Regions from separate parts of the Streptomyces sp. NPDC088252 genome, predicted to be linked through region 2. Evidence: riboswitches for the same ligand, from Rfam matches in the RefSeq annotation. Region 2 holds a riboswitch; each other region holds the start of a gene.
What was found. Region 2 has a riboswitch for cobalamin ahead of ACIOHC_RS24495 (ribonucleoside-diphosphate reductase subunit alpha). Riboswitches for the same ligand answer to the same signal wherever they lie in the genome.
Positions count from the first base shown of each region.

Region 1: linked by a shared signal. The riboswitch ahead of ACIOHC_RS41770 (HoxN/HupN/NixA family nickel/cobalt transporter) and the one ahead of ACIOHC_RS24495 (ribonucleoside-diphosphate reductase subunit alpha) in region 2 are both predicted to bind cobalamin.
Region 3: linked by a shared signal. The riboswitch ahead of ACIOHC_RS03300 (prenyltransferase/squalene oxidase repeat-containing protein) and the one ahead of ACIOHC_RS24495 (ribonucleoside-diphosphate reductase subunit alpha) in region 2 are both predicted to bind cobalamin.

Region 1 covers NZ_JBIURS010000044.1:26,603-36,166, forward strand. The annotation lists gene kdpB (potassium-transporting ATPase subunit KdpB) at 1-343, shown strand, start outside; gene kdpC (potassium-transporting ATPase subunit KdpC) at 379-1,008, shown strand; gene ACIOHC_RS41740 (APC family permease) at 1,261-3,075, shown strand; gene ACIOHC_RS41745 (hypothetical protein) at 3,065-3,343, opposite strand; gene ACIOHC_RS41750 (hypothetical protein) at 3,706-4,173, shown strand; gene ACIOHC_RS41755 (PLP-dependent cysteine synthase family protein) at 4,289-5,428, shown strand; gene ACIOHC_RS41760 (MFS transporter) at 5,425-6,708, shown strand; partial or broken gene ACIOHC_RS41765 (diaminopimelate decarboxylase) at 6,966-7,109, shown strand; cobalamin riboswitch at 7,724-7,928, shown strand; gene ACIOHC_RS41770 (HoxN/HupN/NixA family nickel/cobalt transporter) at 7,956-9,044, shown strand; partial or broken gene ACIOHC_RS41775 (ABC transporter ATP-binding protein) at 9,119-9,564, opposite strand, start outside.
Region 2 covers NZ_JBIURS010000012.1:59,957-69,520, reverse strand. The annotation lists gene ACIOHC_RS24500 (ribonucleotide-diphosphate reductase subunit beta) at 1-508, opposite strand, end outside; gene ACIOHC_RS24495 (ribonucleoside-diphosphate reductase subunit alpha) at 508-2,919, opposite strand; cobalamin riboswitch at 3,057-3,192, opposite strand; gene mctP (monocarboxylate uptake permease MctP) at 3,364-5,001, opposite strand; gene ACIOHC_RS24485 (DUF3311 domain-containing protein) at 4,998-5,252, opposite strand; gene ACIOHC_RS24480 (GntR family transcriptional regulator) at 5,522-6,286, opposite strand; gene ACIOHC_RS24475 (sugar ABC transporter substrate-binding protein) at 6,566-7,867, shown strand; gene ACIOHC_RS24470 (sugar ABC transporter permease) at 8,003-8,998, shown strand; gene ACIOHC_RS24465 (carbohydrate ABC transporter permease) at 8,995-9,564, shown strand, end outside.
Region 3 covers NZ_JBIURS010000001.1:742,083-751,646, reverse strand. The annotation lists gene ACIOHC_RS03315 (aldehyde dehydrogenase) at 1-481, opposite strand, end outside; gene ACIOHC_RS03310 (lipocalin-like domain-containing protein) at 798-1,223, shown strand; gene ACIOHC_RS03305 (MBL fold metallo-hydrolase) at 1,619-2,674, shown strand; cobalamin riboswitch at 2,860-2,995, shown strand; gene ACIOHC_RS03300 (prenyltransferase/squalene oxidase repeat-containing protein) at 3,103-4,377, shown strand; gene ACIOHC_RS03295 (SCO2322 family protein) at 4,374-5,057, shown strand; gene ACIOHC_RS03290 (energy-coupling factor transporter transmembrane component T) at 5,054-6,229, shown strand; gene ACIOHC_RS03285 (ATP-binding cassette domain-containing protein) at 6,226-7,947, shown strand; gene ACIOHC_RS03280 (ECF transporter S component) at 7,944-8,795, shown strand; partial or broken gene ACIOHC_RS03275 (transglycosylase SLT domain-containing protein) at 9,137-9,397, shown strand.

The sequences.
Region 1 (9,564 bases), on a different contig from region 2:
CACGCGCGGCGCGCTGACGACGTTCTCGATCGCCAACGACGTGGCGAAGTACTTCGCGATCATTCCCGCGATGTTCGCGATGGTCTACCCGGGCCTGGACAAGCTGAACATCATGCGCCTGCACAGCCCGACCTCGGCGATCGCCTCGGCGATCGTCTTCAACGCGCTGATCATCATCGCCCTGATCCCGCTCGCGCTGCGTGGCGTGCGCTACCGGCCGTCCTCCGCCGCCGAACTGCTCGGCCGCAACATCTGGATGTACGGACTCGGCGGGCTGGTACTGCCCTTCCTGGGCATCAAGCTGCTCGACCTCTGCATCCAGTTCATCCCCGGCCTGCGCTGACAGACGGTCCGACGAGAGAAGACGGCGATCCCACCGTGCGCACCCACCTTCCCCCCGTACTCCAGCACCATCTGGTGGCCCTGCGGATGCTGCTGGCGTTCACCGTGATCACCGGCATCGCCTATCCCCTGCTCGTCACCGGCATCGCCCAGGCCGGCCTCTCCCACCGGGCCAACGGCTCGATGCTGACGACGAACGGCAGGCCGGTGGCCTCCAGCCTGATCGGCCAGGACTTCGCCCTGCCGAAGAAGAATCCCCACGACGCCCAGGAACCGCTGCGCCCCGACCCCGGGTGGTTCCAGCCCCGCCCGTCCGCCGGTGGCTACGACCCCACGAACTCCGGCGCCTCCAACCTCGGCCCGAACAGCACCGACCTGATCAGGAGCGTCGGGGAACGCCGTGCCGCCGTCGCCGCCTTCGACGGGGTCCCGCCCGAATCCGTCCCCGCGGACGCGGTCACCGCCGGCGGCTCCGGGCTCGACCCGGAGATCTCCCCGGCGTACGCCTACGAACAGGTCGACCGCGTCGCGAAGGCCCGCCACCTCGCCCCCGCCGAGGTCAGAACTCTGGTGTCCCGGCACGTCCGAGGACGTGTTCTGGGCTTCCTGGGTCAGGAACGCGTCAACGTCGTGGAGCTCAACCACGATCTGGCCGGGCTGGTGTGACCGGAAGGCGGGGCTCCTCGCCCGGCAGCCCGACACGGTCGAAGTCCCGGCCCGGACGGTCCCGGACAAGGGCGCCGTCCGCCTCCGGACGGGGCAGGTGCCCCATACGGGTGCCGAACCACCCCGGCCATGCGCCGACGGTTCTCCGAGGCACCTGGGCGAAGCCCGGCGCGTCCTTGAGGGCCCACACCGCGGTGGTCCGGTCACACTGTCCCTGGACAGCCCCCCGCACCCTGCACCGCGAGGTCACCCATGGCGTACGGTCTGGCCCGCCGCGAACTGCGGCCGAGAGTTCCGCTCCAGCACGGGGAGGGTGGCAAGTACCACTTGACCAGCCTGGAGGGGCTTGCCGCGCTGTCGTTGGACGCGCTGAGTTCGGTCGCGTACGGACCCGAGGCCATCGTGCTCGTCCTGATCGCCGCCGGGACCGGGGCGCTGACCGCCACGCTGCCGGTGACGCTGGTCATCGCCGCGCTGCTGGCGGTCCTGGTGATCTCGTACGGCCAGGTGATCGCCGTGCACCCCGACGGCGGTGGCGCCTACGCGGTGGCGAAGAAGGACCTCGGGCCGAGGACCAGTCTGCTCGCAGCGGCCAGCCTGGTCGTCGACTACGTGCTGACCGTGACGGTCAGCCTCGCCGCCGGCGCCGCCAGCCTCGCCTCCGCGTTCCCCGCTCTCGGCTCGCACCTGCTCGCCGTCTGTCTCATCGGACTCGTCCTGCTCACCGCTGTGAACCTGCGGGGAGTGGCCGACAGCGCCCGGGTGCTGATGCTGCCCACCGTGCTCTTCGTCGTGAGCATCTTCGGCATCATCGCCCTGGGGCTGCTGCGCGGCCATCCCGCAGCCGTCGTCGGAAGCGCTCAACCCGTCCACGTCACCGAGGCGTTGGGGCCTTTGCTGCTCCTGAAGGCGTTCTCCTCCGGTTGCTCCGCGCTGACCGGCGTGGAGGCGATCGCCAACGGAGTGCCCGTCTTCCGCGAGCCCCGTGTCAAGCGGGCGCAGCGCACCGAGCTGATGCTGGGCGCGCTGCTCGGGCTGATGCTGATCGGCCTGGCGGTGCTGATCCGCCGCGACCACGTGGCCCCACGCGGGGGTGTGACCGTCCTCGCCCAGCTGACCGCCGGCGCGTACGGAACGGGATGGCCCTACTACGCGACCAACCTCGTGGTGACCCTGGCCCTCGCCTTCGCGGCGAACACCAGCTTCGGCGGCCTGCCCGTCCTGATGAGCCTGCTGGCGCGCGACCACCGCCTGCCCCATCTGTTCGGGCTGCGCAGGGAACGTCCCGTCTACCGCTGGGGCGTGCTGGCGCTGGCACTGCTCGCGGCGCTGCTGCTGATCGCCGTGGACGGCGACACGCACCGGATGATCCCGCTGTTCGCGATCGGCGTGTTCACCGGCTTCACCATCAGCCAGATCGGGCTGGTACGGCACTGGGCGGGGCAACGGTCGCCGGGATGGCTGCGGCGCGCGGCGCTCAATGGCTCGGGCGCGGTACTGACCGCCGTGGCCGGAGCGGTCCTGTTGGCCACCAAGTTCCTCGAAGGAGCCTGGGTGGTGGTCGTCACCGTTCCCCTGCTGATGCTGCTGTTCGCCCGTGTCGAGCGTTACTACACGGCGGTCGGAAAGGAGCTCGGTCTCGGAGAGATCCCCCCGGCGCTGCGCCCCGCCGAGTCCCTGGTCATCGTTCCGGTCGGAGAAGTCAGCAAGCTCGCCCAGCACGCCCTGACGGCCGCCAGCGCCCTCGGACACGACGTCGTGGCGGTCGCCGTCCACTCGGACCCGGTCAAGGCTCAGGAACTGAGCGACAGGTGGGAACGCTGGAACCCGGGCGTGCGTCTGGACATCATCGACAGCCCGCAGCGCTCTCTGGTGCAGCCGATCGTCGAGTACGTCGAGCGGGCGGCGGAGGAAGGGCGGCAGATCGCCGTCCTCATCCCCGAGGTCGAGCCGCTCCACCGCCGCTACCAGATCCTGCAGAACCAGCGCGGCATCCTGCTGGCCGCCACGCTCATGGCCCATACCGATGTCGTCGTCTGCATGCTCCCGTACCGGCTCAGCCGGTGAACGCCGCATTCACGGCGGGCCTCATGACCGTGCGGCGCGCCGCGCATCGCAGCCGGACGCTCTGCGTGGCGGCGCATCGGTGGGTACGGCCCGTGTGGGTGAGGGAGGCGGAGCAGCGGTGCGGATGAAGTGCCGCGGTGGTGGCCGGGGCGAGAAGCCGGCCGGGCGGGGCGATCAGCGCCGCACCTATGCCTTGCAGTGCTCGTCCGGCCAGCTCTGTCCAGACCTGACCGGCGAGGCCCGCGGCCAGGGAGCCTGCGGCAAGCACGATCCAGCCGGCACTGAAGAATATACCCCGTAGGGGTATCAATGGCCGACCGCGTGGGCGAGCGCCCCGCTGTTCGCCGTCGAGGTGGTCGCACGCGGGGCTCCGTGGGTCGCCGCACGTCTGTGCGGACGGGTCGCGTCCAGTGGCGTCCCTCGCCCCCGCTCCGCAGGTGCGGGGGCGGATCCCTCCGTCGGTGTGCCGGTGAACTCCGCTGGCGACAAGGGGAGTTGGGGTGTGTCTCACCGCCTCGCCGGCCGAGTTCCGTAGCAGACGCGCGGGGCTCGTACGGTCGCGGCAAGGGATTTCACCCGTACGTCCGCATAAATGCGTATCACTCCACTTTTGACGATACGGTCGGCGACGTGCTGTCAGCTGTTGCCCCGGGGCCGGGAGTCCGCCGCCTCGTCATCACTCTTCTTCTGAGCCTGGCGACCGTCGCCGTGGCTCACGTGCTGATGTGTGGTGTGCAGGCGCAGGACGGGCACCATGTGACGCCGATCAGCGGCTCGTTGTCCGCGGTCGCCCCAGATGTGCGGGACATGGAGCACATGGGGGACACCCCGGAACCCGCCGGCTGCGACGCGTCCGGGGCCGGGCACCATCCGGCGGCTCCCGGCGGGTGCTGCGATTCGGCCGCGCTCCTGGGCGAGGTGTCGACGCGATCCGTACTCCCTCTCCTGGAGGCCCTGCTGCTCACCCTGGCCGCGTGGGGGCTCATGGAGTCGGGCCTTTCGGGTCTCGCGCACCGCCCCCGCGGTCTCGCAGCCGAGGGGGCGTCGCCCTTCACGGGATGCGCTCTGCTGCGCCTGGTCTGCGTCAGCCGTACGTGACACGGCTCCGTGCGCCCGGTCGCTCCGCCGATCGCCCGCACGAGCCGCGCCCTCTCCCGTACCGCTCTCACGCAACGGCCCCGTCCCGTCGTGGCCGTGGAAGGACCAGGTCGGCATGACCACTGCTCTGCGCAGCATTTCCCCCGACGACGTGCACGCCTTCGTGGCGGCACACGAACTCCCCGAACCTGCGGGCGCCCCCCGCCGTACCCCCGCCGGAATGGTGGGCAACACGCCGGTCCTCTGGGTCGGAAGCCCCTTCAGCCCCGTCGGCCGCGGCTTCTGGGCCAAGCTGGAGGGCGCCAATCCCGGCGGCATCAAGGACCGTCCGGCCCTCCACATGGTCGCGGCGGCCCGAGCCCGCGGAGAGCTCCGTCCCGACGCGCCCGTCATCGAGTCCACCAGCGGAACCCTCGGACTCGGTCTCGCGCTCGCGGGCATCACCTACGGCCATCCGGTCACGCTGGTCACCGACCCGGGCATGGAACCCCTCATGGTTCATCAGCTGCGGGCCCTCGGCGCTCGCGTGGAGGTCGTCGAGGAACCGAGCCCGGCCGGCGGCTGGCAGCAGGCGCGCAGGGACCGCGTCCGCTCCCTGCTCGCCGCGGCTCCCGGCTCCTGGTGCCCCGACCAGTACCACAACCCGGACAACCCGGCGGCGTACGCGAACCTCGCCCTCGAACTCGCCGTACAGCTCGGCCGGGTGGACGTGCTGGTGGCTGCCGTCGGGACGGGCGGACACTCCGCCGGGATCACCCGTGCGCTGCGCGCGATCTCACCGGGCGTGCGGCTGGTCGGTGTCGACTCGGTGCGCTCCGCCATCTTCGGCCAGCCCGCCGGAGACCGCCTGATGCGCGGCCTGGGCAGCAGCATCCATCCGTGCAACGTCGACCACGCCGCGTTCGACGAGGCCCACTGGGTCGCACCGGACGAGGCGGTCTGGGCGGCCCGGCGGCTGGCCAGAAACCACTACGCGAGTGGCGGCTGGAGCGTCGGCGCCGTCGCGCTGGTGGCCGACTGGCTCGCCCGCACCCATGCCCCGGGCACCCGTATCGCGGCGATCTTCCCCGACGGAGTCCATCGTTACTGGGACACGGTCTACAGCGACGACTACTGCCGTGCGCACGACCTCCTCTCACGCCCGCCCGCGGACGACCCCGACGAGATCGGCCATCCCGGTGAGCGCGCCGTGGAGCGCTGGACGCGTTGTGTGAACATCACCGCGCCGCACGTGGACGAGGTGGCCGCGCGATGAGGGGATTCGTCCGGCAGTTCCGCTCCTTCGACGGCCCCGTCCGGCTGCTGATGGTCCAGCAGTTCACCATCAACACGGCGTTCTACATGCTGATGCCGTACCTCGCGATCCACCTCTCGGGCGGCCTGGGCATGGCCGCCTGGGCGGTCGGACTGGTGCTCGGCGTAAGAAACTTCAGCCAACAGGGCATGTTCCTCATCGGTGGCACGCTCGCCGACCGGCTCGGTTGCAAGAACGTGATCATCACCGGATGCGTCCTGCGGACCGTCGGCTTCGGACTGCTCGGCCTCGTCGATTCGCTGCCCGCCCTGATCCTCGCGTCGGCGCTGACCGGCTTCGCGGGCGCGCTGTTCAACCCGGCCGTGCGGGCGCATCTCGCACGGGAGGCGGGGGAGCGCCGCGTGGAAGCGTTCGCACTGTTCAACGTCTTCTACCAGGTCGGCATGTTCGTCGGTCCCTTGATCGGTCTCTCCCTGATCGCGCTGAACTTCCGGATGGTGTGCGCGGTGGCGGCGCTCCTCTTCCTCGGGCTCACTCTCGTACAGATCAGGGCCCTGCCCGACCGAGGACGTCCGTCCGAAGCGGGCGAGGGGCGCCAGGGAGTGCTCGCCGACTGGCGCGCCGTGGCGTCCAACCGCCCCTTTCTGCTCTTCTCGGCGGCGATGATCGGCTCGTACGTCCTGTCCTTCCAGGTCTATCTGGCGCTGCCGCTCCAGGCGCAGCGGGTGGCTCCGGGGAGCGGGGACGGCGTCACCACCGCGCTCTTCGCCGTGTCCGCCGGTGTCGCCGCGGCCGGGCAACTGCGCATCACCGCCTGGGCGCGGGCGCGCTGGTCGCCCGGCCGGTCGGTCGTGTACGGCCTGGCGCTGATGGGCGGCGCCTTCGCACCGCTCGTGGTCGCCGGGGCGCCGCCCGGGGGAGCGGGACCGCTGATCCGGGCGGCGGCCCTGGTACCGCTGTTCCTCGCGGCCGCCCTGCTCGCCCTCGGTACCGCCCTGGTGTACCCGTTCGAGATGGACACCGTCGTCACGCTCTCCGGCGACCGGCTGGTCGCCACCCACTACGGTCTGTACAACACGATCTCGGGCGTCGGGATCACCGTCGGCAACCTCGCGACCGGAGCCGTGTGGGATGCATCCGTCGAGCAACCGCGTCTGCCCTGGCTGGTGTTGTGCGGCGTGGGCCTGCTGTGCGCCGCCGCGGTCGCCGCCTTGATGCGGACCGGGAGACTCGGTCCGTTCCGGGCCGGCCGGGCGAGGGAACCGGTTCCGCAGCGGTGAGGGGCGTGGGTGGCCACGGGGGGCTGCGCCGGACGATGCCCGCTGCGCAGGTGAGGAGCGCAGGGCGAGCCGGCGTCGTCAAGCCGACGTCAAAGGCCGGGTGTACGGGGCCAAGAGGCCGCTGACGGAGAGGCACGCCCCCGGGTGGGCGGACATGGCGTCACCGGTGCGTCCCGGTCCGTCGACGATCCGGGGCGCTGTGTCCGTCTCCAGGCGGAGGACCCGGCTCGCGAGCCGTCTCCTGCGTCGGCCTTCACGGGAGCGCCCGGCACGCCATCGCCCGGATACTCGACCAGCGGCGGTTCGAACCGGTCGGCCTGCAGTGCCGCATCGGCTCGCAGATCACCACCGTCAGGCCCTACCTGACCGCGCTGCGACGGATGGTCGGGCTGCCTGGGCGGCCTGTGCCCCGAGTTGAGAGGCGGTCTGCCCCGCCCAGAGCCTGCGGAAGTCACCGTCCCGCCACAGGCTCGGCAGGGCCGGCCGACCGGAGCGGGCCGCCTTCACCGCGGGCCTCCTGCCCGCGGACCGCCGGGCAGACCCGGCCTGCCGGGCGCCAAGGCCACGCGGAGCCCCGAAGGCCGAGCCGCGTCGAAGGCCCCATCGGAAGCGGGATCGAGTGTGTGCCGGACGGTGCGACGGTGTGCGGGCACGGCAGGAGAAGCGGACGGCACAGGGCCCCCTTGAGCTGCTGAGAACGGCGCCCGCCGCGCGACGCACGGCAGGTGCGCCGGCTCGGGCGAGGGAGGGTTCGCCGTGCCGCGGATCGAGGGCAGCACGCGATGACGGGCCGGTCGCGGCCTATGGGGTCAACGCGCGCTCGGGTGACCGGGCATCTCAGCTCCTCAAGGGTCTCCGGGTGCCGAAGGCTAACGGACGGCAGCCTCTCGGCGAAGGGAATTTCGCCGGGCATCGTGGAGGACGAGGACCACGGTCCGACGCCGTGCCGGAAGCCGGGGCCGTCATCGCTCCACCCGGCCCGCCCGCCCGCTTGTGGGCGCCGCTCACCACAACGCTAGAGTGTGTGCGCCGTGGTGTTCGGGAAGACCGGTGACAGACTCCGAGGAGTCTCAGGCCGGAGCGGCCCTCGCCACTGTGATCGGGGAGTATCCGTCCCAACGACTGCCACTGGCCGTAGAGCGCGGCTGGGAAGGCAGGGGCGGGCACGAGCGCGAGCGAACCCGTCAGCCAGGAGACCGGCCACGGCATCTCACGAAGTCATCCACGAGGTGCTGGAGCGTGACCGTATGACCCTGCCCGATTCCGCCGTGTTCACGTGGCGGCGCGAGGACACCGTTCGAACCGTGGGGCTGCTCGCGGTGATAGCCGCCCTGCACGTGGTGGCGTTCGGCGTGCTGTTCCTGCTCGTCCTGCCACAGCACTACGAGGTCGGTTCCAAGGCGTTCGGCATCGGGCTCGGGATCACCGCGTACACGCTCGGCATGCGGCACGCCTTCGACGCCGATCACATCGCCGCCATCGACAACACGACCCGCAAACTGATGGCCGACGGCAAGCGCCCCGTGTCGGTCGGCTTCTGGTTCGCGCTCGGACACTCCAGCGTGGTCATCGCCATGGCCGCGCTGGTCGCCGGGGGAGCACGGCTGGCGGGGGTGCTGATCAACGAGAACTCGGGCACACACCAGGTGTTGGGTGTGGTGGGTACGACCGTCTCCGGATCCTTCCTCTATCTCATCGCCGCGTTGAACCTGGTCGCACTCGTCGGCATTCTGCGCGTGTTCCGGGCGATGCGGGCGGGCCGGTTCGACGAGGCCGAACTGGAGCAGCACCTGGACTCGCGCGGGTTCATGAACCGGATCCTCGGCAGGTTCACCCGGTCCATCACCAGGCCGGGCCAGATGTATCCGCTCGGCTTCCTCTTCGGTCTCGGCTTCGACACCGCCACGGAGGTCACCCTGATGGTCATGGCGGGCAGTGGCGCCGCGGCGGGCCTGCCCTGGTACGCGATCCTGTGCCTGCCGCTGCTGTTCGCCGCCGGAATGAGTCTGTTCGACACGCTCGACGGGACGTTCATGAACTTCGCCTACCAGTGGGCCTTCTCCAACCCGGTGCGCAAGGTCTTCTACAACCTCGCCATCACCGGCCTGTCGATCGCCGTCGCCTTCCTCATCGGCACGATCGAGCTGGTCACCATATTCCACGACAAGCTCGGTCTGCGGGACCCGGTCACCGGCTGGATCTCCGGCCTGGACCTGGGCAATGTCGGCTACATCATCGTCGGACTCTTCGTGGTGGTGTGGGCGGCGGCCCTGGCCTACTGGAGGATCGCGAAGGTCGAGGAACGCTGGACGGGCCGCGCTCCCGACGGCGGCTGATGCCGTATCGCGCACCGCCGAGAGCCCCGCGCCGTCCGAGCCGCCCGGTCCGGCCCGCGGTGGGACGGGCACGCTCACATGGCCGACCGGTGATCGAAGGCGATCAGCGGATCACCGGTCAACGGATGCTCGACCACCGCCGCCCGCACGCCGAACACCTCCGCCAACAGAGCCGGAGTGAGCGCCTCCAGAGGAGTGCCGGACGCGACCAGCGCTCCTTCGTGCAGCACATGCAGGCGGTCGCAGACCGAGGCCGCCGCGTTCAGGTCGTGGAGCGAGACCAGTGTGGTGCGCCCCTGCGCCCGCAACAGTGACAGCAGCTCCACCTGGTGGCGCACATCGAGGTGATTGGTCGGCTCGTCCAGCACCAGGACATCGGGGTCCTGCGCGAAAGCCCTGGCCAGCAGGGCCCGTTGGCGTTTGCCACCCGACAAGACAACGCGGAGAAGCGGCGATTCCCGTACCCCGCGAGACCGACCTGCCCCAGGGCCCGGGTGACGACGGCCCGGTCCGTCCCGTC
Region 2 (9,564 bases):
GGAAGCGGCGGCGGTCGGCCTTCGTCTCCAGCCGCTCGATCTTCTCGACCGAATCCATCCACTTGAAGCAGAACTGCGCCTTCTCACGGATCGAGGGGATCTCCTCGACCGCGTCGAACGCGGCGGCACGGTCGTCCGGGTCGGGCAGATAGGTGTCCAGCAGCGTCAGATAGAACTGGACGTGCACGGCCTCCTCGAAGAGCTGTCGCGACAGATAAAGCCGCGCCTCGGGGGAGTTGATGTGCTTGTACAGCGTCAGTACGAGGTTGTTGGAGACGATCGAGTCACCCGTCGCGAAGAACGCGACGAGCCGGCCGATCATGTGCTGCTCGCCGGGGGAGAGCTTCGCGAGGTCGGCGACGTCGGAGTGGAGGTCGACCTCCTCCACCGTCCAGGTGTTCTTGATCGCGTCGCGGTAGCGCTCGTAGAAGTCCGGGTAGCGCATGGGCCGCAGGGTCAGCTCGAAGCCCGGGTCGAGCAGGTTCTTCTCGGAGTCGGTGGAGCTCATTACTGGCAGGCCTCGCAGGACTCGGGGTTTTCCAGGGAGCAGGCGATCGCGTCGGCGTCGGGCGTCGAAGCCTGCTGTACGGGGATGGGGGCGGTGGCCGCGGCCCGGCCGGAGGCCGCACGGGCGATCCGGGTCGCCGGGCGTGAGCGCAGGTAGTACGTCGTCTTCAGCCCCTGCTTCCAGGCGTACGCGTACATCGAGGAGAGCTTGCCGATCGTCGGCGTCTCCATGAAGAGGTTCAGCGACTGGCTCTGGTCGAGGAACGGCGTACGGGCCGCCGCCATGTCGATCAGTCCGCGCTGCGGGATCTCCCACGCCGTGCGGTACAGCGCCCGCACGTCCTCGGGGATCCAGGCGAAGCCCTGCACGGAGCCGCTCGCCTCGCGCAGTGCCTCACGGGTCCGTGCGTCCCACACGCCGAGCCGCTTCAGCTCCTCCACCAGATACGCGTTGACCTGGAGGAACTCACCGCTGAGCGTCTCGCGCTTGAAGAGGTTGGAGACCTGGGGCTCGATGCACTCGTACACACCTGCGATCGAGGCGATCGTCGCCGTGGGCGCGATGGCGAGCAGCAGCGAGTTGCGCATGCCGCTCCTGGCGACGCGGGCGCGCAGCGCGTCCCAGCGCTCCGGCCAGTTCAGCTCGGTGTCGTAGTGGTCGGGGTGCAGCACCCCGCGCGCGGCCCGCGTCTCGGCCCAGGCGGGCAGCGGGCCCGACCGCTCGGCGAGCTCGCAGGACGCCTCGTACGCCGCGAGCATGATCCGCTCGGAGATCTTGGTGGAGAGCGCGCGCGCCTCGGGGGAGTCGAACGGCAGCCGCAGCTGGAAGAAGACGTCCTGCAGACCCATCGCGCCCAGGCCGACCGGGCGCCACTTCGCGTTGGAGCGGCCGGCCTGCTCGGTCGGGTAGAAGTTGATGTCGACGACCCGGTCGAGGAAGGTCACGGCGGTCCGGACGGTGGCGTCCAGCCGCTCCCAGTCGATGGTGCCGTCGGCGACGAACGCGCCGAGGTTGACCGAACCCAGGTTGCAGACGGCCGTCTCGCCGTCATCGGTGACTTCGAGGATCTCGGTGCACAGATTCGAGGAGTGGACGACGCGGCCCGGCTCGGCGGTCTGGTTCGCGGTGCGGTTGGAGGCGTCCTTGAACGTCATCCAGCCCTGGCCGGTCTGCGCGAGGGTACGCATCATCCGGCCGTACAGCTCGCGGGCCGGCATCGACTTGCGGGCCAGTCCCTCGGCCTCGGCGGCCCGGTACGCGGCGTCGAAGTCGTCGCCCCACAGGTCGACCAGCTCGGGCACGTCCGCGGGCGAGAACAGCGACCAGTCGCCGTCCGCGTCGACCCGGCGCATGAACTCGTCCGGGATCCAGTGCGCCAGGTTGAGGTTGTGCGTACGCCGCTGGTCCTCGCCCGTGTTGTCGCGCAGCTCCAGGAACTCCTCGATGTCCGCGTGCCAGGTCTCCAGGTAGACGGCGGCGGCGCCCTTGCGGCGACCGCCCTGGTTGACCGCGGCGACGGAGGCGTCGAGCGTCTTCAGGAACGGCACGATGCCGTTGGAGTGCCCGTTGGTGCCTCGGATCAGCGAACCGCGGGCGCGGATGCGGGAGTACGAGAGCCCGATGCCGCCCGCGTGCTTCGAGAGCCGCGCCACCTGGTGGTAGCGGTCGTAGATCGAGTCGAGCTCGTCGAGCGGGGAGTCCAGCAGATAGCAGGAGGACATCTGCGGGTGCCGCGTACCGGAGTTGAACAGGGTCGGCGAGGAGGGCAGATAGTCGAGCCGGCTCATCAGCCCGTACAGCGCGGCCACTTCGTCCAGGGCGCGCTGCGAATCGTCCTCGGCGAGACCGGACGCGACCCGCAGCATGAAGTGCTGGGGCGTCTCGACGACCTGGCGGGTGTGCGGGTGGCGCAGCAGATAGCGGCTGTGCAGGGTCCGCAGCCCGAAGTAACCGAACCGGTCGTCGGCGCCGTCGGCGAGCGAGCGTGCCACCAGCGCGTCGAGGGCGTCCGCGTGCAGCGCGACGAACTCGGCGGTACGGTCCGCGATCAGGCCCTCGCGGTGCCCGACGGCGACGGAGGCGGAGAAGGAGACCGCGCCCTGACCGACCGCCTCGTCCGCGATGGTGCGGGTCAGGAGCCTGGCGGCGAGCCGGGAGTAGGCGGGGTCCTCGGAGATCAGCCCCGCGGCGGCCTCGGTGGCCAGCGAGCGCAGCTCGGCCTCGTCGGACCGGGCGCTGCGGCCGCGCAGCGCGGCGGCGGCGACACGACCGGGGTCGGTGTCGGGCAGATCGACGGTGAGGTCGGTCAGGGTCCGCAGCAGTGCGGTCCCCGGTCCGTCGTGTGCGGTCCCCTCGGACTCGGCCGCTTCGGACACGGCGACTGAAGCCGGATCGGCTGGCGCGATGGTCACGTGGTGCTCTCCCTCGCTCGGCTCGGGGCCGGCGGGGAACGGGGCAGCCGGGCAGAGGCGGGCCCGAGCGGGGCAGCACTCCGTACGGCGTCCACCGGCCCATCCGCGAGGCCCGGACGTCTGGCATCCGGTTCGGTCGAGCCGGATGCGCTGTCGGCAGGTCCTCGGACTTACTCGGGGGTGCGCAAAAGCGCACCGAACACACCGTTGCGGGACAGTTCCGGATTCGCACCGGATTCCCCTGCGGCGACAGCGAGCATGAGCATACATGTGGGGGCCGCCCGATGAGGCAGCCCCCACATGTTGTGTCGTACAAGGTGGGCCGGGCCCGCAGAACGAGCTGTACGGCCCTGTTCGGAGCCCGGGGCCCCCGACCATGCGGACGGCCCGCCGAACCCCGCAGGAGGGGGCTCGGCGGGCCGTCGGCCGGTGTCGGAGCGCTTGTCAGTGACCGCCGCCCGGAGCTCCGGCCGTGGCCGGCGGGAGCTCGACCTGGACGCCCGGGTCGCCCGCGTCGGCCGTGTAGTCGCCCGGGGCGGTCTCGTCGATTCCGACGGGCGCCTTCACGGCGTTCAGGACGAAGGTGAGCACCACCGTCACGACCACGTTCAGCACGAACGCCGTCAGGCCGATGTATCCGATCTCGCCGATACCGGGAATCTCCTTGGACGAACCGCCGAAGTGCGCCTGGGTCGGGCTGGCGACCCCGTACGCGGCCGCCGTGCCGTACACCATGCCCACCGCCCAGCCCGCGAGCAGCGCCCAGCGGTGGAACCAGCGGGTGAACAGGCCGCCGACCAGGGCCGGCATCGTCTGGAGGATCCAGATCCCGCCGAGCAGCTGGAAGTTGATCGCGACCGTCTTGTCCATGGTCAGGACGAAGGCGAGCGCACCGACCTTCACCAGCAGGGACACCAGCTTGGAGACCTTGGTCTCCTGCTCCGGGGTGGCGTCCGGCTTCAGGAAGTCCTTGTAGATGTTGCGGGTGAAGAGGTTCGCGGCGGCGATCGACATGATCGCGGCGGGCACCAGAGCGCCGATGCCGATGGCCGCGAACGCGACCCCCGCGAACCAGTCGGGGAACATGTCCTCGAACAGCTGGGGAATGGCCAACTGCCCGTTGTCCACCTTGATCCCGGCGGCGATCGCCATGAAGCCGAGCAGCGCGAGCAGGCCCAGCATCAGCGAGTACAGCGGCAGGATCGTGGTGTTGCGCCGGATCACGTTGCGGCTGCGGCTGGAGAGCGTCGCCGTGATCGAGTGCGGATACATGAAGAGCGCGAGCGCCGAGCCCAACGCCAGGGTGGCGTAACCCCATTGGCCCGCCTCGCCGGGTGCGAGCGCGCCGCGCGGCTTGCCGGTCGCCGGGTTGGTCTGCGAGAACGCCTCGTTCGCCTTGGCGAAGATGTCGTGGAACCCGCCCAGTTTGATCGGGATGTAGATGATCGCCACCGCGATGACCAGGTAGATCAGCCCGTCCTTGACGAACGCGATCAGCGCCGGTGCCCGCAGGCCGGACGAGTAGGTGTAGGCGGCCAGCACGGCGAACGCGATCAGCAGCGGCAGGTCCTTGACGAACCAGTGGGTGTTCTCGCCGCCACCGACACCCATCACGTCCAGCACCGCCTGGATGCCGACGAGCTGGAGCGCGATGTACGGCATCGTGGCGAGGATGCCGGTGACGGCGACCGCCAGCGAGAGGCCCTTCGAGCCGAAGCGTCCGCGGACGAAGTCCGAGGTGGTGACGTACCCGTGCTTGTGCGAGACGGACCACAGCCGTGGCAGGAAGGTGAAGATCAGCGGGTACACGAGGATGGTGTACGGCACGGCGAAGAAGCCGGCCGCGCCCGCCGCGTAGATAGCCGCGGGCACGGCGACGAAGGTGTACGCGGTGTACAGGTCGCCGCCGAGCAGGAACCAGGTGACCCAGGTGCCGAACGACCGTCCACCCAGGCCCCATTCGTCGAGGCTGGCCTCGTTCTCGGCCTTGCGCCAGCGCGCCGCCAGGAAGCCCATGACCGTGACGGCCAGGAAGAAGAAGATGAAGACGCCGAGCGCGACGCCGTTCACGCCGTCCTTCATGCCGACGCACCCCCCTTGCGGGAGCGCTGGTCACGCTGCCACAGCTTGTACGCGACCATCGTGAGCGCGGTGGAGATCAGCACCCAGAGCATCTGGTACCAGTAGAAGAACGGGATGCCGATGAAGGTGGGGTCCACCTTCGCGTACGAACTCACCCAGAGCATCGCCACGAACGGTGCGACGAGGCAGAGGGCGATGACCACCCGAACGGGCGTGATGGTGGGCGGTTTTCCTTCAGGGTCTGCTGCCATGCGGCGACTCCGTCCCCTCGCTGATCACCTGGTGTAATGCGCAGGAAATCTAGGGGAGGCTTCCGGTCACCGTCACCCCCTGTCCGCATTGCGGTCCGACAACGGTCCCGTGAACGGGATCGAATGTTCGGAATGTTGTCAAACGTGCGAGAGCCGGCCCGCGCGGAGGCAGGCGAACGGCCCCCGTGGAGTGACGCGTTCCAAGGGGGCCGTCGACGGTCGTGTGCGGGGACGCAAGGGCCGAAACCGGTCGGCCGCCACGTCCGGGGTCAGTCCGTCGGCCGCTTCAGGCGTGCCACGAACTTGTACCGGTCGCCGCGGTAGACCGAGCGCACCCACTCCACCGGCTCGCCCTGCCCGTCCAGCGAGTGCCGGGACAGCATCAGCATCGGCAGGCCCACATCCGTACCGAGCAGTCCGGCCTCGCGCGGGGTGGCGAGCGAGGTCTCGATGGTCTCCTCGGCCTCGGCCAGCCGGACGTCGTACACCTCGGCCAGCGCGGTGTAGAGCGAGGTGTACTTCACCAGCGAACGGCGCAGCGCGGGAAAGCGTTTGGCCGAGAGATGCGTGGTCTCGATCGCCATCGGCTCCCCGCTGGCGAGCCGCAGCCGCTCGATCCGCAGCACGCGGCCACCGGCCGTGATGTCGAGCAGCCCGGCGAGCGTGTCGTCGGCCGTGACATAGCCGATGTCCAGCAACTGGGACGTCGGTTCCAGCCCCTGGGCGCGCATGTCCTCCGTGTACGAGGTGAGTTGCAGGGCTTGCGAGACCTTCGGCTTGGCGACGAAGGTGCCCTTGCCCTGGATGCGCTCCAGCCGGCCCTCGACGACCAGCTCCTGGAGCGCCTGGCGCACGGTGGTGCGCGAGGTGTCGAACTCGGCGGCCAGGGTCCGTTCCGGTGGCACGGGTGTGCCGGGCGGCATGGTGTCCGTCATGTCGAGGAGATGTCGCTTCAGCCGGTAGTACTTCGGGACGCGTGCCGTCCGCGTGGCCGCGCCCGTCTCGTTCTCCGTACTGCCCCCGTCGGCACCCATGGCCCGCCTTCCCGACTGCTGCGTTGCTGCCGTCACCGGCTCCTCCGTCTGTCGCGGCTCACATGGTGGCACGGTCCGGTCACGGCTCGTCGCCCTCCCTTAGGTGTCGGTCCTATAACGGACGCGAGTGCACTTCTTATACACCCTTGACACCCCAAAAGGTCTAGGCCAAGCTCCCGGTACTGGTCTAAACCATTAAAGACCAGGTCCAGCCCCAGCAGTACTCGTCGAATGTCTTCGCGGTGGGCGGGGTTGCAGTTTCCCTGAGGAGGGTTTGGCGTGAAGCGCAAGCTCATCGCGGCGATCGGCGTCGCAGGCATGTTGGTTTCGATCGCAGCATGTGGTTCGGACGACGACAAGGCCTCGTCGAAGGACCCGAAGGACCGCAAGGAATCGCTCACCGTCTGGCTCATGTCGGACGCGCAGAGCACCTGGCCCGAACTGGTCAAGGACGTCAACAGCCAGTTCAGGGCGAAGTACCCCAACGTCAAGGTCAACGTTCAGTACCAGACCTGGGCGGACAAGGCCAAGAAGCTCGACGCCGCCCTGGCCGGTGACAAGTTCCCGGACGTGGTGGAGCTCGGTAACACCGAGACCATGACGTACATCCTCAACGGGGCACTCGGCGAGATCGACCCGAAGAAGTACGAGAACTCGGACACCTGGATCAAGGGTCTGAAGGACACCTGCTCCTTCGAGGGCAAGCAGTACTGCGTGCCTTACTACGCGGGCGCCCGCGTCGCCATTTACAACAAGGACATGTTCAAGGCCGGTACCGGCAAGGACACCCTGCCCGCCACGCAGGACGAGCTGTTCACCGCGCTGGACAAGATCGGCGACAAGTACGGCAAGGACAAGGCGTTCTCGCCGCTGTACCTGCCGGGTCGTTACTGGTACGCCGCGATGTCCTACGTGGCTGCCGAGGGCGGCCGGATCGCCAAGTACGACGAGGGCAAGAAGGAGTGGAAGTCCACCCTCTCCACCCCCGAGGCCCAGAAGGGCATCACGGACTTCGTCGAGCTGGTCAAGAAGTACAACCACGGGGACAAGACGAAGGACGAGGCGGACCACGCCAACGTCATGGCCAACGAGAAGACCGCGCTTCTCTACGGCAACGGCTGGGAAGCCGGCAGCGTCGTCGACTCCAAGGCGAACGGCAACCCGAAGCTGGAAGGCAAGATCGCCACGGCGGGTATGCCCGGCCCGAACGGCAAGGCCCTCCCCTCCTTCATCGGCGGTTCCGACCTCGCCACCATCTCCAAGTCGAAGGTCCAGGACCTCGGCGAGGAGTGGATCTCGATGTTCACCAGTGGCAAGTCCGAGGAAGTCCTCGCCTCCAAGAACATCCTTCCGAACAACACCAAGCAGCTTGAGCCGCTGAAGGCCAAGCCGGAGACCGCGGCCATCGCCAACGCCGTGCCGGACGCCTGGTTCACGCCGATCGCCCCGGGCTGGACGGCGATCGAGAAGAAGGAAACGCTGGAGATCATGCTGCTCGACATCATCAAGGGCAAGTCGGTCGCGGACGCCACCAAGGCGGCCGACGCGGAGATCGACTCGATGATCAACAAGGACTCCTGAGCCCCGAGCCCACGGAGTCCGGGCCGGTGAGTCTATGAGCCACCGACTCGACTGATCATCTGCGGGGGTGGCGGTCCGGAAACGGGCTGCCACCCCCGCCCTCCGGTACCCGGTCCGAAACGGAAGGCAAGCACAATGAGTGCCGCCGACATGAAAGCAGCCGACCCGCCGGTGTCCGTCCCGCGGGCTCCTGAGGGTGAGGATCCTCAGCCCTCGAACGGTGTGACCCGTAAACCGCGGAAGGCCGGCGCTCTGCTGCCGTACCTCCTGATAGCCCCGGCGTTCATCGCCATCGCCGCAGTCTTCGTCTGGCCCTTCATCAAGACGGTCATCATGTCCTTCCAGGACGTGGGCCGCCGCGAGCTGTGGTCCGGATCGGCTGCCCCCTGGGTGGGCTTCGACCAGTTCACCAACATCCTGGGAGACGCCGAGTTCTGGAACGTCGTCTGGCGGACCATCATCTTCATGCTCGTCTGCGTCGCCGCCACGATGGGCGCCGGCCTGGGCCTCTCCATGCTCATGCAGCGCATGTCCACCTGGGTGCGGCTGCTCCTGACCGCCGCGCTGATCGCGGCCTGGTCGATGCCTCTGCTGGTTGCCACTTCCATCTTCCGGTGGTTCGCGGACTCCGACTACGGCGTCCTCAACATGGTGCTGACCAAGTACTTCGGGATCGACGCGCAGGGACACAACTGGTTCCTCGACCCCAAGCAGGGCTTCGTCATCATCGGCGCGGTCGTCGTCTGGGGAGCCCTTCCCTTCGTCTCGGTGACGCTGTACGCCGCGCTGACGCAGGTTCCCAGGGAGCTCGAAGAGGCCGCGGCGCTCGACGGCGCCGGCACGGCCGGCATCTTCCGATACGTCACCTGGCCGGTCATCAAGCCCGTCTTCCAGATGGTCGCGACTCTGTCCGTGCTGTGGGACTTCAACGTATTCGGCCAGATCTTCCTGATGCGGGGCAACAAGCCGGAGCCGGAGTACTCGGTCCTCGGCATCTACTCGTTCGAGAAGGCATTCGAGTCCAACTCGTTCAGCCAGGGCGCTGCCATCTCGCTGATCACGGTCCTGCTGCTGTCCGGCGTCGCCGTGTACTACCTGCGTCAGCTGCTCAAGATCGGAGAGGTCGAGTGAGCGCCTCCACCCCCCAGGTTCTCCGCCCGGACCGCAAGAAGAGCCGGCTCGGCTACAACATCGCGGGCCTCATCGCCTTCGTACTGATGGCGTTCCCGGTCTACTGGCTGGTCGTCAGTTCCCTGCGGCCGAACGCCGAGATCCGCAGCTACGACCAGACGCTCTGGCCGTCGTCGATCACCTTCGACAACTTCTCCCGGGCCATCAAGCAGCCGAACTTCGGTACGGCCATCGAGTCCAGCCTCATCGTGTGCGGCGTCGCCGTTCTCGGCGGCATGCTGCTCGCCACGATCGCGGCCTTCGCCATCGGCCGGTTCCAGTTCCGCGGACGCAAGTTCTTCATGATCGTGCTGCTCGTGGTGCAGCTGCTGCCCCCGACGGCCATGCTGATCCCCATCTACATCCAGCTCAACGACCTCGGCGGGCTGAACGAGTACTGGGGCGTCATCGTCATCTACCTCGTCTCCACGCTGCCGTTCGCCACGTGGATGATCCGCGGATTCGTGATCAACATTCCGCCGGAGCTGGAGGAATCGGCCATGGTCGACGGCTGCAGCCGGATGGGA
Region 3 (9,564 bases), on a different contig from region 2:
TGAACTGCGGAACGTTCCACGGCACCACGGCCGCGACCACCCCGACCGGCTCCCGGCGCACCAGCAGCGGCCTGAGAGCCCCGTCCCGGCGCTCCTCGTACGGGAAGGTGCGGGCGACGGTGATCGCCGCGTCCCACACCATCATCGCGGCGAGCGCCTGCACCATGACGCTCGACGTGTACGGGGTGCCGTTCTGCGAGCTGATGACACGGGCGATCTCCTCGTACCGCACGGCGAACGCGTCCTTGATCCGGGTGATCACCGCGATCCGCTCGTCCAGGGTCGTCCGCGGCCAGGGCCCCTCGTCGAACGCCCGCCGGGCGGCGGCGACGGCCCGGTCCACATCCTCCTCGCAGGCGTGCGGCACCCGGCCGATGACCTGTTCGGTGTGGGGCGATACGACCTCGATGACATCCCGGCCCAGCGGATCGACCAACTCCCCGCCGATGAAAAGTTTTCCGTGTTCGACAAGCTCGGTCATGGCTGCTGCCTCCCGCGACCCGGCACGTTCCCTGACTCCGTGTCAGAACTGATACCAGTTCCAGTTCCAGGAGTCCACGGCTTCGACGACGCGCGCGGCCGGACCGCCGCCGTCGCGCCACCCGGGCTTTCGCGGCGCGCCCCTCGCTTCCACGGCGTGCCGCACGGGTAGGGACGAGAACGACCCCGTCCCCCACGCACCCGCTCCAGAAGTTCCGAATTCCACCAGCTCAGAAGGGAGACACGTGCACACCCCATCCCGCACCGAACCGAATCACCCATCCGCCCCCCGGCCAGGCACCTCCGAACACCCCCTCGTGGGTGCCTGGCTGCTGAGCACCGTCGCCATCATGGACGCCTCCGGCGACACCCTCGAACACCCCCTCGGGCAGAGTCCGACAGGACTGATCACCTACACCGCCGACGGCCACATGTCGGTGAGCATGCTGAACCCGGACGCCGAGTCCTCCCCGGAGGAGGGGGCGGCCGGACCGGTCGACACCGCGACCCTGTTCAGGACTTCTCCGTACCTGGGATACGCGGGCACCTACGAGGTGACGGGCGACCTGGTCGTCCACCATCTGCACGTGGCGTCCCTGCGCCCGTGGGTCGGCACCAGTCAGGAGCGGCGGTGGCGGGTGGAGGGGGACCGATTAACCCTGCTCCCCCCGACCGAGGGAACCGGCGACGGCGCGCGCACCCCGCGACTCGTCTGGCACCGTCCGGCCACGGACGCCGCATGAGCGACGAGTGATCCGGGTCACCGGCCGCCCGGCCGGTGACCCGGATCCACCGCCCGGCGCGGGGCTCCGAGCGTACGGACCGCCCCGCGCCGACGCGTGAACCGCGGCCCGCGCGGCGTCAGGCCCACGCGGCGCCCCGGCCCACGCGGGCCACGGGCGCGGGCACGGGGCGGCCCGCGCCCGGTAGCCACCGGGGCGGCCGTCCCTCGCGCGGTAGGCGACCGTCCCGCGATCGCGTGCACCCCGAACTCCCCCGGCACGCCCGGCAGATGGACGTACCGACAGATGGTCGACCGGGGCTACTACTGAAACAAGTTCTCGTTACAGTGGGCGCGGTGCGCCGCACGCCATACGTCCGGTGCGCCGACCAGACCTCGACGAGAGATGGGGAGCCCATGACGCAGGTGACCGACCATGGCGGGGGCGTGCACAGCATCAAGGTCCCCATCCCGGACAATCCGCTCGGCCACACCCTCGTCCATGTCCTCGACACCGATCGCGGGCCGGTCCTGATCGACACGGGCTGGGACGATCCGGAGGCGTGGGACACCCTCACCGCCGGGCTCGACGCCATCGGTACGGGCATCGGCGACATCCACGGTGTGGTCGTCACCCATCACCACCCCGACCACCACGGCCTCTCCGGCCAGGTGCGCGAGGCGTCCGGGGCCTGGATCGCCATGCACGCGGCGGACGCCGCGATCGTGCGCCGCACCCGTGAGGCCCGGCCCGGCACCTGGCTGTCGTACCTCTTGACGAAGCTCACCGCGGTCGGTGCGCCCCAGGAGCATCTCGCGCCGCTGCGGGCCGCGGTCGAGGGCGGCCGGATGCGCACGCTGCCGGGGCTGCGGTCCGCGCTCCCGGACCGGGAGATCGCTCCGGGGGAGCTCCTCGGCCTGGCGGGCCGCCGACTGCGGGCGATCTGGACTCCGGGGCACACGCCCGGTCATGTCTGTCTGCATCTGGAGGAGGAGCATCCGCGGAATCTGCCGGGCCGGGGGCGGCTGTTCTCGGGGGACCATCTGCTGCCGGGGATCAGCCCGCACATCGGGCTGTACGAGGACCCGGACGCCGCGCCGGGCACCGCCCCCTCCGCCGGGGGAGACCCCGTCGGTGACTACCTCGGCTCGCTGGAGCACATCGGCCGGCTCGGCGTGGCGGAGGTGCTGCCCGCCCACCAGTACGCGTTCACGGACGCCGCGGGGCGCGTACGGGAACTCCTGGACCATCACGAGGAACGGCTGACCGGACTGCTCAAGCTGCTGGCCACCCCGCTCACGCCGTGGGAGCTGGCCGAGCGGATGGAGTGGAACCGGCCGTGGGAGCAGATCTCGCACGGTTCGCGGAACATCGCCGTCTCCGAGGCCGAGGCGCATCTGCGACGTCTGGTCAGGCTGGGGCGCGCGGAGGCGGTGGCGGGGAGCGAGCCGGTGACGTACATCGCGGTGTGAAGGGCGCGGCGGGCCGTCGGGCAGGGAGCTCGTTCACCCTCTTCCGGACACCCGGGCACCGGCACGGGCCGGACTTCCGGCGAGCGCGGTGAAGGCGTCGCCCGTCGGGCTCCCGGGGCCGCGCCGGGCCGTCGCCCGTTCCGTGGAAGACGAGCCCCCGGACGGCCCCGGAACCCGTCCGACCCCGCCCGGTAGAGTGTGCGGGTCGTCATCATGCCCGTTCAGGGGGAAGCCGGTGCGAATCCGGCGCTGACCACGCAGCCGTGAACCGTCGTCGCAGACGGTGAGTCGGAATGCCCTGTCCGCGGTCGTGACCGGCTCGCGACCTCCGGAACCCCGGTGGTCGGCACCGTCGAGGTATACGGAGCCGGAGCCTGGTGCCTGAGCGTGCCTGTGCCCGGTTCCCCGCAGGAGAGGCCCCGCCCGCCATGACCGTACGCCGCAGCGCGGCAACGCTCGCCGCCATCGCCACCGTGCTCTGTGCGGCCGCTGCCCCGGTCGCGGTGGCGGCGCCGTCCCCTTCCCCCTCGCCGTCCGTCGCCCTGCCGTCCGGGCTGTACGGCACGAAGGACCCGACCTACGACGGTGTCTGGCGGCAGTCGCTGGCCTTCCTCGCCCAGCGGCTGGAGGGCGTCACGCCCGCCAAGGAGTCGGTGGACTGGCTGATCGCCCAGCAGTGCGGCAACGGCGCCTACGCCGCGTACCGGCCCGACGTCTCCCGGCCCTGCACCGGGAAGACGGTGCTGGACACCAATGCCACCGCGGCCGCCGTCCAGGCGTTCGTCGAGGTGGGCGGGCACCGGGACACCGTCAACAACTCGGTCCGCTGGCTGAAGTCCGTACAGAACGAGGACGGCGGCTGGGGCTACACCGCCGGCGCGCCCAGCGACGCCAACTCCACCTCGCTGGTGATCGGCGCCCTCGCCCGGCAGGGCCAGCGGCTCGCGGACATCACCACCCCGGACGGCAAGACCCCCTACTCCCCGCTGCTCGCGCTCGCGATCCCGTGCGGCGGCAAGGACGGCGGCGCCTTCGCCTACCAGCCCGACAAGGCCGGCAAGCTCGCCGCCAACGCGGACGCCACCGCCGCCGCCGTGCTCGGCACGATGGGCAAGGCCCTGGCCGTCGGGAACAACGCCGCGGCCAAGGGGACCAGCTGCCGCCCGGGGACCGGTCTCACGCCCGAGCAGGCCGCCCAGAACGGCGCCCACTACCTCGCCAACGCCCTCGCCACGAGCGGCCACCTCGACCTGGCCCCGATGCCCGGTGCCGCCGACACCACCCCGCAGCCCGACTTCGGCAACACCGCGGACGCGGTCGTCGCCCTGTCCGCCGCGGGCCACCAGGACAAGGCCGCCAAGGCCCTGGCCTGGCTGAAGAAGAACGCCGGCCCCTGGGCCGAGCAGAACGGTCCCGCCGCCTACGCCCAGCTGGTCCTGGCCGCGCACGCGACCGGCTCCGACGCCCGCGACTTCAACGGCGTCAACCTGGTCGACCGGCTGAACGCGACCGGTCCCGCACCCGCGGCCGTCACGACGCCCGACCCGTCCGCCGACACCGGCTACGAGGCCACGGAGAAGGACCAGGTGCACAGCGGCGACGACGTGATCGGTGGCGTGTGGTGGTTCATCGGCATCGGCCTCGTCGTCGCCGCGGCCGCGGCCTTCCTGATCAGCGGCCGGCGCAAGAACCGGCAGCTGTGAGGCGGGCGGGAAGGGCCACCGCGCTGCTGGTGGCCCTGGCTGCCGTCCTGGCCGTGCTCGGCGCCGGGACGGCCCAGGCGGCCGGGTACCGGTACTGGTCGTTCTGGGAGGGTTCCGGCACCGGCTGGACGTACGCCACCCAGGGCCCGTCCCTCGTCCGGCCGGACGACGGCACGGTGCAGGGCTTCCGGTTCTCGGTCAGCGAGGACTCCCAGGACTCGGCGAAGCCGCGCCGCTCCCCCGACTTCGCGAAGATCTGCGCGGACACCCCGGCCCAGGACGGCACCAAGCGGGTCGCGCTGGTCATCGACCCGGGCACGGCGGCGGACGCCCCGGCCGGCGAGACGCCGCCCGCGCCGCGTACCGCCTGCGCGCGGGTCGCCCCCGACGCGAGCGCCGCCGAGGCGCTCGCCTCGGTGGCCAAACCGCTGCGTTACAGCAGCGACGCGCTGCTCTGTGCCATCTCCGGCTATCCGGGCTCGGGCTGCGGCGAACAGGTCTCGGGCGACGGGCACGCGACGCCTTCCGCGACTGCGTCCCCGGGCGCCTCCGCCCCCGCCGCCGCCTCCACCGGTTCGGGCGGCTCCGGCGGGCCGTCCGCCGGGGTGCTCGTCGGCGTCGGCGCCGTTCTCCTCCTCGGCATCGCCGCAGTCGTGCAGGCCCGCCGCCGCCGCGGATGACCGCCCCGACCAGCGGCCCGGTGACCGGCGCCACCGGCACCGTCCGGCCGCGCCGGCCGCTGCGCGCCCCCGGGGCGACCCGGAGCAACGCCCTGCCCGCCGGGGCCTGGTGGCTGTGGGCGCTCGGTCTCGCCACCGCCGCGTCCCGGACCACCAATCCGCTGCTGCTCGGGCTGCTGGTGGGGGTCGCCGGCTATGTGGTCGCGGCGCGCCGCACGGACGCGCCGTGGGCCCGTTCGTACGGGGCGTTCATCAGGATCGGGCTGTTCGTCGTCGGTGTGCGGCTGGTCTTCTCGGTCCTTCTCGGTTCGCCGGTCCCCGGGACGCATCCGGTGTTCACGCTCCCCGAGGTGCCGCTGCCCGACTGGGCGAAGGGCGTCAGGATCGGTGGCCGGGTCACCGCCGAGCAACTGGTCTTCGCGCTGTACGACGGGGCGAAGCTGGCGACCCTGCTGATCTGTCTCGGTGCGGCGAACTCGCTCGCCAACCCGGCCCGGCTGCTGAAGTCGCTGCCGGGTGCGCTGTACGAGGCGGGGGTCGCCGTCGTCGTCGCCATGACGTTCGCGCCGAACATGGTCGCCGATGTGGTGCGGCTGCGCACCGCACGGCGGCTGCGGGGCCGTCCGACCGGCGGCGTCAAGGCGGTGCTCCAGATCGGACTGCCGGTCCTGGAGGGTGCGTTGGAGCGCTCGGTCGCGGTGGCGGCCTCGATGGACGCGCGCGGATACGGGCGCACGGCCCAGGTCCCGCCCGCCGTCCGGCACACCACGAACGTCCTCACGCTCGGCGGACTGCTGGGGGTGTGCGCGGGCACGTACGGGTTGCTGGCCGCGCAGGGCGCGGTGTACGGACTGCCGCTGCTGATCGCCGGGCTGGTCGCCGCGATGGCCGGGCTGCGGCTCGGCGGGGCCCGCTCGGTCCGTACCCGCTACCGGCCCGACCGGTGGGGTGGGCGTGCCTGGCTGGTGGCGGGTTCGGGGGTCGCCGTGGCCGTGGCAATGGTCTGGGCGGGCGGTGTCGACGCGGAGGCACTGCGGCCTGGCGTCGTACCGCTGGCCGCGCCGGTGCTTCCGCTGTGGCCCGCGGCCGCGGTGCTGATCGGGCTGTTGCCCGCGGTGGTGGCGCCCGTGCCACCCCCGCTGGGCGCCCCGCGTTCCAAGGAGAGCCAGTGATCCGGTTCGAGCATGTCTCGGTGCGCTACGAGGGCACCGGGCGCCCCACCCTGTCCGGGGTCGATCTGACCGTTCCGGAGGGCGAGTTGGTGCTGATCGTCGGCCCGTCCGGGGTCGGCAAGTCGACGCTGCTGGGTGCCGTCTCCGGTCTGGTGCCGCACTTCACCGGCGGCACGCTGAGCGGCCGGGTCACGGTCGACGGGCGCGACACCCGTACCCACAAGCCGCGCGAACTCGCCGATCTGGTCGGCACGGTGGGTCAGGACCCGCTCTCCCACTTCGTCACCGACACGGTCGAGGACGAGCTGGCGTACGGGATGGAGTCGCTGGGCCTGGCCCCCGGCGTGATGCGGCGGCGGGTCGAGGAGACCCTCGACCTGCTGGGTCTGGCCGGGCTGCGCGACCGGCCGATCGCCACGCTCTCCGGCGGCCAGCAGCAGCGGGTCGCGATCGGCTCGGTGCTCACCCCGCACCCGAAGGTCCTGGTCCTCGACGAGCCGACGTCCGCCCTGGACCCGGCGGCGGCCGAGGAGGTCCTCGCCGTGCTCCAGCGGCTGGTGCACGACCTCGGTACGACGGTCCTGATGGCGGAGCACCGGCTGGAGCGGGTGGTGCAGTACGCGGACCGGGTCGTCCTGCTGCCGTCACCGGGCGCGGCACCGGTCATGGGCGCGCCCGCGGACGTCATGGCCGTCTCCCCGGTCCACCCGCCGGTCGTCGCGCTGGGCCGGCTGGCGGGCTGGGAACCGCTGCCGCTCTCGGTCCGCGATGCCCGGCGCCGCGCGGCCGGTCTGCGCGAGCGGCTGGCGTCGGCACGGCCGCCCGCCGCGCCGTCCAAACCAACCGGGGCCGTGGTGGCCCCGTTGCCCGCCGTCCCGGCACCGGCGCGGCGCGGCGCCCTGGCCCGGCTGCTGGGCCGCGGCGCCCGGACCACCACCGCTCCCGGTCCCGCGGGCCACACCCCGGCCCGGGTCGAGCGGCTCGGCGTACGGCGTGGGCGCGTCGAGGCGCTGCGCGGGGTGACGCTCACCGTCGCCCCCGGCGAGACGGTCGCCCTGATGGGCCGCAACGGTGCGGGCAAATCCACCCTGCTGGCCACGCTCGTGGGCATGGTCGAGCCCACCACCGGCACCGTCCTCGTCGGCGGCCGGACCCCGCACCGCACGCAGCCGCGCGAGATGGTGCGCCGGGTCGGGCTCGTACCGCAGGAGCCACGCGATCTGCTGTACGCGGACACGGTCGCCGCCGAGTGCGCCGCGGCCGACGCCGACGCGGGCGCCGCGGCGGGCAGCTGCCGGGCGCTGGTCTCCGAGCTGCTGCCCGGTGTGCCGGACGACACCCACCCACGTGATCTCTCCGAGGGCCAGCGGCTCGCGCTCGCCCTGGCCGTCGTGCTCACCGCGAGGCCTCCACTGCTGCTCCTGGACGAGCCGACCCGTGGCCTGGACTACGCGGCGAAGGCCCGGCTGGTCACGGTTCTGCGCGCGCTCGCGGCCGAGGGCCACGCGATCGTCCTGGCCACGCACGATGTGGAGCTCGCCGCCGAGCTGGCGCACCGCGTGGTGATACTCGCCGACGGGGAGATCGTCGCGGACGGGGAGACCCGGCAGGTGGTGGTCTCCTCCCCGGCGTTCGCCCCGCAGACCGCGAAGATCCTCGCCCCGCAGGAGTGGCTGACCGTGACACAGGTGCGTCGCGCGCTGGGAGCCGGGGCATGAGCGGAAAGACCGGTGGGAAGGGCCGCGCCACGGACCGGCGCCCGGTACGGCCGATACGTCTGGGGCCGCGCGCGATCGCCGCGCTCGTCCTCATCAGCGCGATCGGCGTGGTCGCGTTCGGCTGGCCGCTGCTGGCCGGCGCGGGCTCCGGTCTGGCGCACTCCCAGGACGCGCCGTGGCTGTTCGCCGCGCTGCTGCCGCTGCTGGTCGGCGTGGTCGTCGCGATGATCGCGGACTCCGGTCTCGACGCGAAGGCGGTGGCGATGCTGGGGGTGCTGGCGGCGGTCGGCGCCGCGCTGCGTCCGCTGGGCGCGGGCACGGCGGGGCTGGAGCCGATGTTCTTCCTGATGGTGCTGAGCGGCCGGGTGCTCGGGCCCGGCTTCGGCTTCGTGCTCGGCTCGGTGACGATGTTCGCGTCCGCGCTGCTCACCGGTGGAGTGGGGCCGTGGATGCCGTTCCAGATGCTGTCGATGGGCTGGTTCACGATGGGCGCGGGCCTGCTGCCGGGGCCGGACCGGCTGCGCGGGCGGGCCGAGCCGCTGATGCTCGCGGTGTACGGGTTCGTGGCGGCGTTCGCGTACGGCACGGTGATGAACCTGTACGGCTGGACGATCGTGCCCGGTCTCGGTTCGGGGATCTCGTTCCACGCGGGTGACCCGTTGGCGCAGAACCTGGTCCGCTTCCTCGCGTACTGCACGGCGACCTCGCTCGGCTGGGACCTGGGCCGGGCCGTACTCACCGTGGTGCTGACCCTCACCATCGGCCCGACGCTGCTGAAGGCGCTGCGCCGGGCCACGCGCCGGGCCGCATTCGAGGCCCGGGTCACATTCGACGCCTCCGGTGAGTGAGGGCTCCCACAGGGCGTCGGTCCTCCACGATGCCGGGTCGTGGCCGCGCCGCCGCGGTGGACACCGTCCCGCATCCGCTCCGACCTGCTCAGGAGCCCTTCGGGGCGGCCCGGACGGTGCGGGCCCTTCGGCCCCGGGTGCGAGACGGGTTCGTACCAGAGGTCGTTGCCGCGGCCGAAAACCGCCGCTGACACTGGATCACGTCGCCGAGCACCGCCGGGCCCCTCCCGAACGGACCGCGGTTCGACGAAGACCGGTCCACCGCACGACCGCACGATCCGGACCGGTCCGCGACTCCCCCGTACCCGACGACAGGACTCCGGTGTCGTTCGCCCGTGACGTTGATCGGCGACGCCGCGCAGTTCCAGTGCTTCAGCGACATCGTCCAGCGCGAGAGCGGCTGGGCCCCCGGTGCGACCAACGCCTCGTCCGGCGCGTACGGCCTCGTTCAGGCCCTTCCCGGTTCGAAGACGGCCTCCGCGGGCGCCGACTGGAGGACCAACCCCACGACCCGGATCAAGTGGGGCATGGACTGCATGAAGTCCCGCTACGGCAGCCCGTGCGCCGCCTGGTCGTTCTGGCAGGCCAACCACTGGTACTGAGCCGGCGGCTCCCGGGCCCGCCCGAAGGCCCCGACCACCGGTCGGGGCCTTCGCCACGCCGCAAAAAGCCTTCAAGACTTGACAAATGTTCAAGTTCATATAACTTGGCGAGATTAATTACTCGTTGGTCCATCTAGGCGCATTTTGCTCGGCCGTCCGTTCCCAAC